Myxosarcina sp. GI1: one gene and its partner. The protein of the gene in region 1 interacts with the protein of each later gene in a pairwise test. Links are inferred from orthologs where the notes say so. Each region holds a gene or a part of one and is shown in the gene's direction. Other genes may lie near its edges.

The links. The genes of interacting proteins can lie anywhere in the genome.
Region 2: the proteins of tsaE (region 1) and rlmB interact in binary tests that used the Escherichia coli proteins (3 or more experiments, as listed by UniProt). The link is inferred for Myxosarcina sp. GI1 from one-to-one orthologs.

The regions. Positions count from the first base shown.
Region 1 is NZ_JRFE01000026.1:183,702-188,451, forward strand. Bases 1-2,717 are described here. They hold tsaE (tRNA (adenosine(37)-N6)-threonylcarbamoyltransferase complex ATPase subunit type 1 TsaE), read left to right. Parts: upstream 1-974; coding sequence 975-1,460; downstream 1,461-2,717. Other genes in these bases: KV40_RS21100 (response regulator transcription factor), read left to right, coding at 105-395; KV40_RS21105 (PD40 domain-containing protein), read left to right, coding at 379-957; petG (cytochrome b6-f complex subunit V), read right to left, coding at 1,811-1,927; KV40_RS21120 (cytochrome c), read left to right, coding at 2,161-2,535; purT (formate-dependent phosphoribosylglycinamide formyltransferase), read left to right, coding at 2,598-2,717. Outside these bases: more of purT, read left to right, coding at 2,718-3,767; KV40_RS21130 (YciI family protein), read left to right, coding at 3,821-4,087; rplS (50S ribosomal protein L19), read left to right, coding at 4,178-4,609. UniProt on the Escherichia coli protein: Required for the formation of a threonylcarbamoyl group on adenosine at position 37 (t(6)A37) in tRNAs that read codons beginning with adenine.
Region 2 is NZ_JRFE01000017.1:254,213-258,301, forward strand. Bases 1,203-4,079 are described here. They hold rlmB (23S rRNA (guanosine(2251)-2'-O)-methyltransferase RlmB), read left to right. Parts: upstream 1,203-2,134; coding sequence 2,135-3,025; downstream 3,026-4,079. Other genes in these bases: KV40_RS14005 (STAS domain-containing protein), read left to right, coding at 1,299-1,640; KV40_RS14010 (Mini-ribonuclease 3), read left to right, coding at 1,727-2,128; KV40_RS14020 (DUF1816 domain-containing protein), read left to right, coding at 3,153-3,425; KV40_RS14030 (sigma-70 family RNA polymerase sigma factor), read right to left, coding at 3,750-4,079. In the rest of the region: KV40_RS14000 (ABC transporter substrate-binding protein), read right to left, coding at 1-953; more of KV40_RS14030, read right to left, coding at 4,080-4,089. UniProt on the Escherichia coli protein: Specifically methylates the ribose of guanosine 2251 in 23S rRNA.

The DNA.
Region 1 (4,750 bases):
TGTTAAAGATTAGTTGAGTTTATCCTTAGTAAGTTAAAAGATAAAATTTTTATCTTTTAGAATAAATGGAGTAATAAGTAAATGTACTAGGGGAAAATATACTCATGGAAACTAGCAAGTTTAGTCAGGCAGCGTTATTATCGACGCGAGAGCTAGAAATCGTAGAACTAGTGGTTGCTGGCTTGAGTAATCAGAAAATTGCCGTTCGCTTAGATATTAGTAAAAGAACCGTTGACAACCACATCAGCAATATTTTAAAAAAAACCAATACCGATAACCGCGTAGAGTTAGTAAGGTGGGCTTTGCAATGGGGTAAAGTATGTATCGATGATGTTAACTGCTGTAATTTACCCGAAGACAGCAAACCCCAGGATTACAATGAAATGGTATTGTAAATTCAAAAGCAGATTGGGAAAATATCTGGCGATCGCAGTTACTTTTGCCCTTGCTAGCTGTAGCGAATCTGGTTATGTTACTCCTCCCACTCAAATTTTGAATGCCACTTTAAATACTACTGCCGCTGAAGGACACCCTCGTTTTTCCTATGATGGTCGTTACCTAGTATTTACTAGCGATCGCAGCAGTCAACGCCGAGTCTTGCTTTACGATCGCCAGCGCAATCGTTTACTCTCATTAGCAGGATTGAATCAATCGGGTAGTATGCAGTCCCAAGCCGATATTAGTGCTGATGGTCGCTATATTGTCTACGTATCGGAACAGTTAGGCAAACCAGATATCTTTGTTTACGATCGTCTCGCTCTCAATACTAAAAACATTACCAAAAATTTTGTCGGTGAAGTTCGCAACCCTACCATTAGCGGTAATGGTCGTTTCGTAGCTTTTGAGGGCGAGCATTCGGGACAGTGGGATATTCAAATTTACGACCGCGGCTTGAGTCAAGGTTTATCCTTACCTTCTAATTCTCCTGCTACTGAAAGTAATTCGCCACCAGAGTAAAAAATCGAGTATTTTCAATGCCAACCATAATTCTTAAAGACATTACAGAAACTCAAAAATTCGGTTGCTTATTGGGTAAAACGTTACCTCCTGACAGTACGATTTTATTGTCAGGAGAGCTAGGTGCTGGTAAAACTACATTAATTCAAGGAATAGCTAAAGGATTAAATATAAAAGAGGCAGTTGTCAGTCCGACTTTTACTTTAATTAACGAATATTTAGATGGACGTTTGCCACTCTATCATCTCGATTTATACCGTTTATCACCGAATCAAACTACGGCTCTTCATCCTGAAATGTACTGGGAAGGTATAGAAGTCGCTCCTGGAATTACCGCTATTGAATGGCGGCAGCGTTTATCTTATGAGCCGCCTAACTATTTAGATTTAAAATTGAGTTTTGTTGCTAATTCTACGTCTACTCGAAAAATAACTTGGCAAACAATTGGAAAAAAATTAGATTTCGATTTTGAGAACAACTTTGCCAGAGATGATCGAGCTTAACTTGAGACAAGATTGGAAAAGTTAAAAGTTAAAAGTTAAAAGTTAAAAGGTAAAAATCAAAGTAAGTTTTTAGGAGTGCGATTCAAACCACGCGCCTAAAATTAGGCTACTAACAAGTTGCGTACTAGCGACAGTATACTATTAAATTGAAAGTTTGAATTAGGCTTTAACTCTTCTGCGCGCGCTCGAGCCGATCGCCTTCTGACTTTTGCTTTCACACAAGCTTTGAGTACTTTATGTAAACAAAATTTTGTATAAAATCCAAAGCTCAGGTCAAAAAGTTCAAGCACAAAACTTTTGACTTTTGACTTAATATTTTTGACTTTGAGCGAAGCAAGATTGGTTTTTTCTTAGTCTATACCTAGCTTATTACCGCGCTTAAACTGCATATATGCAGCAAAAAATAACCCTGCTAGAGTAATAAAAATTAAACCTAGAACAATACCTAATAGTAAAGGTTCTATCACTGTTTGGCTCTCCTCAATAAATTGTTTATTTTAATATATCTTATGTTGGCAGTCTTATTTTAAGCAATGAGTGCGATCGCCATACTTAGTAGACTTATCTGAAGTGTGCGGTTATAACCTAGTTGGGTATAAAGAGCGCGACTATTACAATTTTATTAACTAAATCTGTAAAACTTAAGCTATTTTGTAAAATAAAGTAAATATAAGCAAACCTCTTTTAACATTACCGCTCTGTGGATAACCAGTTAGTCCAAGCTCCTAGTTGGCTCAACCGCTCGATTGTTGTTCTGGCGATCGCAGTGCTAATTGCCGGTATAAGTATTTTAGGAGTCTATTGGCATAAAATTTCCGATCCTTACATCCAAGAAGTCTTGGCTTTAAAAGGAAATGTCGAACGAGGTTACAAAATATTTCAAATCAACTGTGCGGGATGTCACGACATCAGAGCCAATAATAGTGTGGGACCTTGTTTGATAAATGTTTCCAAGCGTAGATCTAAAATTGGCACTATTGAACAGGTAATTAGCGGGCGCACGCCTCCGATGCCTAAGTTTCAACCGACGACTCAAGAAATGTCAGATTTACTTGAGTTTCTACAACATCTATAAATGACGCTCTTTTGGCATACAGATTGGTATAAGCTGTGGCAAAGTATGTCGAATGCAAATTTATGAATAAAAATCTTCAACTACCGCAAAAAATTATGTTGCTGGGTTCTGGCGAGCTTGGTAAAGAATTTGTTATTGCTGCCCAACGTTTGGGAAACTATACGATAGCTGTAGATAGCTATGCCAACGCTCCAGCAATGCAGGTAGCCGATGTAGCAGAAGTAATTTCCATGCTGGACGGCAACGATTTAGATAGAATCGTTAGCAAGTATCAGCCCGATTTTATCGTTCCCGAAATAGAAGCAATTAGAACTGAGAAATTAATTGAGTTCGAGCAACGGGGTATAAGCGTTATTCCTACGGCAGCAGCAACCAACTATACGATGAATCGCGATCGTATTAGAGAATTGGCAGCAAAAAAATTGGGGATTCGTACCGCTAAATACGCTTATGCCACAAACCTAGAAGAATTACAAGCGGTAAGTAATAAAATTGGCTTTCCCAATGTAATTAAGCCCGTAATGTCTTCTTCGGGAAAAGGACAGTCAATTGTCAATAGTGTTGAGGAATTAGAAACTGCCTGGAATTATGCGATCGCAGGTGCCAGAGGCGATACGCCCAAAATAATTATTGAAGAATTTATCGACTTTGAAGTTGAAATTACTTTATTAACTATCAAACAGTGGCATCAACCGACTACCTTTTGCCCTCCTATCGGACACCGACAAGAGCGAGGCGACTATCAAGAATCTTGGCAGCCAGCCAGTTTGTCTTTAGGACAACTACAGCAGGCAGAACAAATTGCGGTAAAAGTTACCGATGCTTTGGGAGGTGCGGGCATCTTTGGAGTAGAGTTTTTTGTAACCAAAGATGAAGTTATTTTTTCGGAACTTTCTCCACGTCCTCACGACACGGGAATGGTGACATTAATCTCGCAAAATTTAAATGAATTTGAACTGCACCTGCGGGCTATTCTCGGTTTGCCCATTCCCCAAATAGAAGTATTTTCTCCTGCTGCCAGTGCGGTAATTTTGGCAACAGAGCATTTAGATAGAGTAGTTTATGCTAACGTTGCCGAAGCATTGACCATTCCCGATACAGAAATTAGACTATTTGGCAAGCCTGATTCTCGTCCCAACCGTCGTATGGGAGTAGCCCTAGCAAAAGCTAAAACAATTGAAGCAGCTAGACAAAAAGCGACCTCCGCAGCTAGTAAAGTAGTTGTTAATTAATAGTAGTAAGACGATTGGGTTCGACAAAATTTTTTCACCGTGTTATTTAAAAAATGCCCATATTCGTCAAGATTGAAAAGGGGATCGTTGATAAACATACTTTCGATCTACACGTTCCCGCTCATAAAGATTACGTTCGACAACTAATTGCTAAAGGTCACAAAGCTAAAACTGGTTACTGGAAAGAGTTTGGTGGCGGAATGCTGATTTTTGAGGCAGCTTGTATGTCAGAAGCTAAAGCTATAGTAGAGCGCGATCCTTTAATTAAAAATGCCTGTGTCGATTACGAACTGCACGAATGGTGCATTGTGATTGAGTAGGCTTAGTAGGTAAAAACTGAATTGCTATTTTTTCTTTGCAAAGACTGTAAAAAAAGTTATCATGATAAATCGTGAGTTTTTAAGATAGCCATGAATGCCGAAGCGATAATTCGCTCAATTGAAGCGGAACATCTAAAACCAAAACTGCCTGTACTTCACGTTGGCGATAGTGTAGAAGTAGGCGTGAGAATTACCGAAGGTAACAAACAGCGGGTGCAACCTTATCGGGGTACCATAATTGCCATGCGCAATGGCGGTATCAACGAAACGATTACCGTACGCCGTATTTTTCAGGGTGTAGGGGTAGAAAGAGTATTTCTAGTCCACTCGCCAATAGTAGCCCATATTAAAGTAGAGCGTCGCGGTAAAGTGCGTCGTGCAAAACTTTATTATTTACGCGATCGCGTCGGTAAGGCTACTCGAATCAAACAGCGTTTCGACCGTCCAATAGAGAAAGATACTACAGCCAAAACTAAAACCAAAAGCAAAAAATCTCGCAAAAACAAAGAAAAAACTAGCTAATTTACGAAAAAATACTTTGGTACAGTATAATTAGGTCTAGCTGACTTTGTGGTCGGTAGAACATAAACAAATGCGTCCTTAGTTCAGTTGGTAGAACGTCGGTCTCCAAAACCGGATGTCGAGGGTTCAAGTCCTTCAGGG
Region 2 (4,089 bases), on another replicon or contig:
CCGCTAGTCTTGCCTGACTGATGAATCATAGGTTTAATAGCAAACTTACCTGCAATCTGCGATTCTGAAGCTAGACTGTAAACGTAGGGCCAGTTACGTAAAAATACAGTTTTACCATTTTCAAACAGACGGCGAGTTTCTTCTTCGGCGTAGGTAGTAACCCCAGGAGGAGAAATTCTCTTATCGATGGTAGTGCGTAAAAATTCTACTGCTTCAATTGCTTCCGATCGATCTAATCCAACTTCTGAGGTATCGGGATCGATCCAAAAACCGCCACTACCTTCAAGTATTTCGACAAACATTGCCGACAATCCTTCATACTGCTTGCCCTGCCAGACATAACCCCAATCTGCCAAACCCTGCTGCTGTAAATCTTGAGAAATTTCGATCAAATCGGTAAAGGTTTCTGGTGGCTCATATCCAGCCTGTTGTAAAAAATCGGTGCGGTAGTAGAGCATTCCTCCATCGGAACGAAACGGAACGCGATACAGCTTACCCTGATACATTCCGCCATTGACATCGCCTTCTAAAAACTCATTGAGTTCATCAGCCGATAAACGTCCCGATAAATCTTCTAGCCAGCCAGCAGCAGCAAACTTGGGAGTCCAGATAATATCCATATAGACTAAATCGTATACGGATTCGCCAAGCAAAAATGTAGAAGTGTATAAATCTTCGACTTGATTGCTATCGCTGGGAGCAGCAAAAACTTTAATTTTAATCTGAGGATGCTGCTGCTGAAATTTTTCTACTAGTGGCTGCCACTGTGCGCCTTCATCGGCTCGCATTAGAATACTAACGGTAACTGGCTGTTGGGAAAATGCAGGTACGAGCCAACCAAGCAGTAAGATCGTAGCAATAAATAAAATCGCAAACTGCCAAATTTTAGATTTTACTTGATTTAACTGGCAAAAAAATTTAGAGGATAAAAGATTTGACCAAAATTCAGACATCGATCGCTAAAATAAATATTCCTTAGAAAGAGTTTGGAGTAAGAAATTTCTTTTTTATTTTTGCTTACTTGAGACAATAAATTCATAAGATGTATATTTCTATTAAGCAGTATTTGTTTCAATCTAAAGTTAAGATGGATAACAATTGAGACGAAACTAATTGTTTTTAGCCGACTAATGTACGTTTGCGTCTGGCGACTCATACCGTCTGAGTTTAAAATGATCTATACTTGAGCATTAATGCGATTGAAGTTGCCCTCGTTATCTGAAAGATGGAGTATACTTCAAGATCGAAATCTAGGAAAAGTTGAGGAGGAAATTATTCCAGAACAGCTAAACCTGACTGTGAGCTTGAGAGGCACTCGCGAAGTCAGTAAAAATTATCAAATCTTTCGTCTTACTGGATTGCTCGATGCTTTTTCCGAACCAGCATTTCGTAAGGTAATCGGTAACTGTATAGATGAAGGACCAAAAGACGTGGTCTTGGTTTTGTCTCAAATTGATTTTATTGATAGCTCTGGTTTGGGAGCTTTAGTGCAGCTAGTAAAACAAGCTCAAACTGGAGGAGGTAGCTTGCAAGTTGTCACCAATCCTCGCGTGACTCAGACTGTCAAGTTAGTTCGATTAGAGAAATTTCTCTCTCTACAGCCTTCAGTAGATATCGCACTAGAAAATCTCAAAAAATAACGTCCTGTTTGGGTGTGAATTTACCAGACTCCGATTATCATAAAATGCCATTTGACTCGGTTAGAGCTTGGGCAAACATAAACAACATGGCTAATTTGACAGCCGAAAAGCGATTTGTCCAAATCGAACGGCTGTCACCATTAGCTTTGGCATATATTGGCGATGCCGTTTACGAGTTGTATGTTCGTACCTTCCTGTTAATGCCTCCAAAACGCATGGCAGACTATCATAATTTGGTTATTCGACAGGTAAAAGCCGAAGCTCAGGCAGCTAAATTAGAAATTCTCGAACCATATTTAACCGCTTTAGAAAAGGATATTTTACGTCGCGGAAGAAATGCCTGTCGTGTAAAGCCCAAACGTTTGACATTAAAGGTATATCAACAGGCAACTAGTTTTGAAACTTTAATCGGCTATCTTTATTTAACAGATTTTCAACGCTTGCAAGAATTATTAGCTAAATTAAAATCGATACCGAAAATAAGCTAAATATTAATGAAACGTCACTCACAACGCAAGCAAAGCCATGCTACAGGCTTATCGTCTCAAGGAAATAGCTCCAGACCTCGCCCGCTCCTATCCAATCGAGATTTGGCAGAGAATACAGAATCAGAGGCAAATGTTTCTTTGGCTACTGACTTAGTTTACGGTCGCCATAGCGTTTTGGCTGTTTTAGCAAGCGATCGCGCTATTAGTAAAATTTGGATTACGCATAAGTTACGAACCAGTTCTAAATTTGCGTCTTTATTGTCCGAAGCTAAAGCCAAAGGGGCAATAATAGATGAAGTGGATAATTATCGCCTTAATATTTTAAGTTCTGGAGTCAATCACCAGGGCGTTATCGCCCAAATTGCTCCTTATGCTTATTGGGAATTAGATAAGTTAATTGACAAAGCCAAATTACAAAGCGAGCCGACGATTGTTATTGCCGATGGCATTGAAGATCCCCACAATTTAGGAGCAATTATTCGTACGGCAGAAGCTATGGGAGTAGGAGGATTGATTATTCCTCAAAGAAGAGCGGTAGGAATAACCTCTACTGTAATGAAAGCGGCAGCAGGTGCTACAGAGCATTTACCAATTGCAAGAGTGGTGAATTTGAATCAGGCGATCGCGCAACTAAAAGAAGCTGGCTTTTGGGTTTATGGCACCATAGCAGAAAGTAGTAAATTATTACACACTATTAATTTTAGCGGTGCAGTAGCATTGGTAGTAGGCTCGGAAGGTAAAGGCATCAGTTCTCTAACTCAACGCTATTGCGATGAATTGGCAGCAATTCCTTTAGTGGGTACGACACCTAGCCTTAATGCTTCGGTAGCTACAGCGATCGCACTCTACGAAATATTACGGCAACGACAGAGCGATCCCAAGAAAAACATTATTTAATTTAAAACTAAGTCAATTGGAAGATATAAATAAAAAATAAAGTTGGTAAAAATAAAATAATTTAGATAAAAAAGAATAAACCCTTTATAAAAATTAATTTAATTTAGTAAAAATAGAGGATAACCAAATGAAAGAGATGTTAACAACATTACTAAACAGCATTGGCTTAGCGCATTGGGTAAAAATTATTTCCGACGAGCCACAGTGTACTTATTACTTCGGACCTTTTTTGACTGTGGATGAAGCTCATACCGCTCAAGCAGGTTATATCGAGGATATAACAGGAGAAGGAGCGAGAGTTGTAAAAGTAGAAACTATGCGTTGTAAACCACACACGTTAACCATCTATGATGAGACTCAAGAGATTAAAAATCTCACACTTTCTGCTTATGGTGGTTAAAATTACAGCAGTTTTCGTGCATAGTAAACCAAACAAAATAATATAAGTACGAAGCACTAAATACTAAATAGTTTCACTAACTCCTGTTTCGCTGGTACTTTTTCTAAGCTAAAAGCGAAAGTAAAGTGAAGCACAGAGTTAAGCCGAAGGTTATTTTTGTATGCCAGCTTAGATAAAATTAAAGGTAATAGAAATATTTTCCTATTACCTTCGCCTATAAAGAATATTTTTAGAACACAAAGAGCAAATTTGGTTGCATTAAACTTAAAGTTTGTTAATTTTTTGAGGACTATGCTAAGCTCCAAAACAACCTTCTAAGATAATCTATACTGCTTCTCTAAGATCGAGTGCTTTCTTTCTAAGCAGTTTTAGGGCTTTGTTTTTAATTTGGCGTACTCTTTCTCTACTGATACCACAATGATTGCCTATTTGTTCGTAGGTCATTGGCTTGCCATCACTGAGTCCAAAGCGGAGAGCAATTACGTCTCTCTGTTTGGGAGACAAACTATTTAATAAATTATCAATTCTATCTCTTAGTTCGGTTTCTGCAAGTATATCTGTTGGTAATGGCGAGTCTGAAGATAAAAGTTGTTCTAACTCGGTTTTTTGGTCGTCAATTACAATGTTAAGGCTTCTAGATTTAGTTCTCTTAGCAGCCTGACGA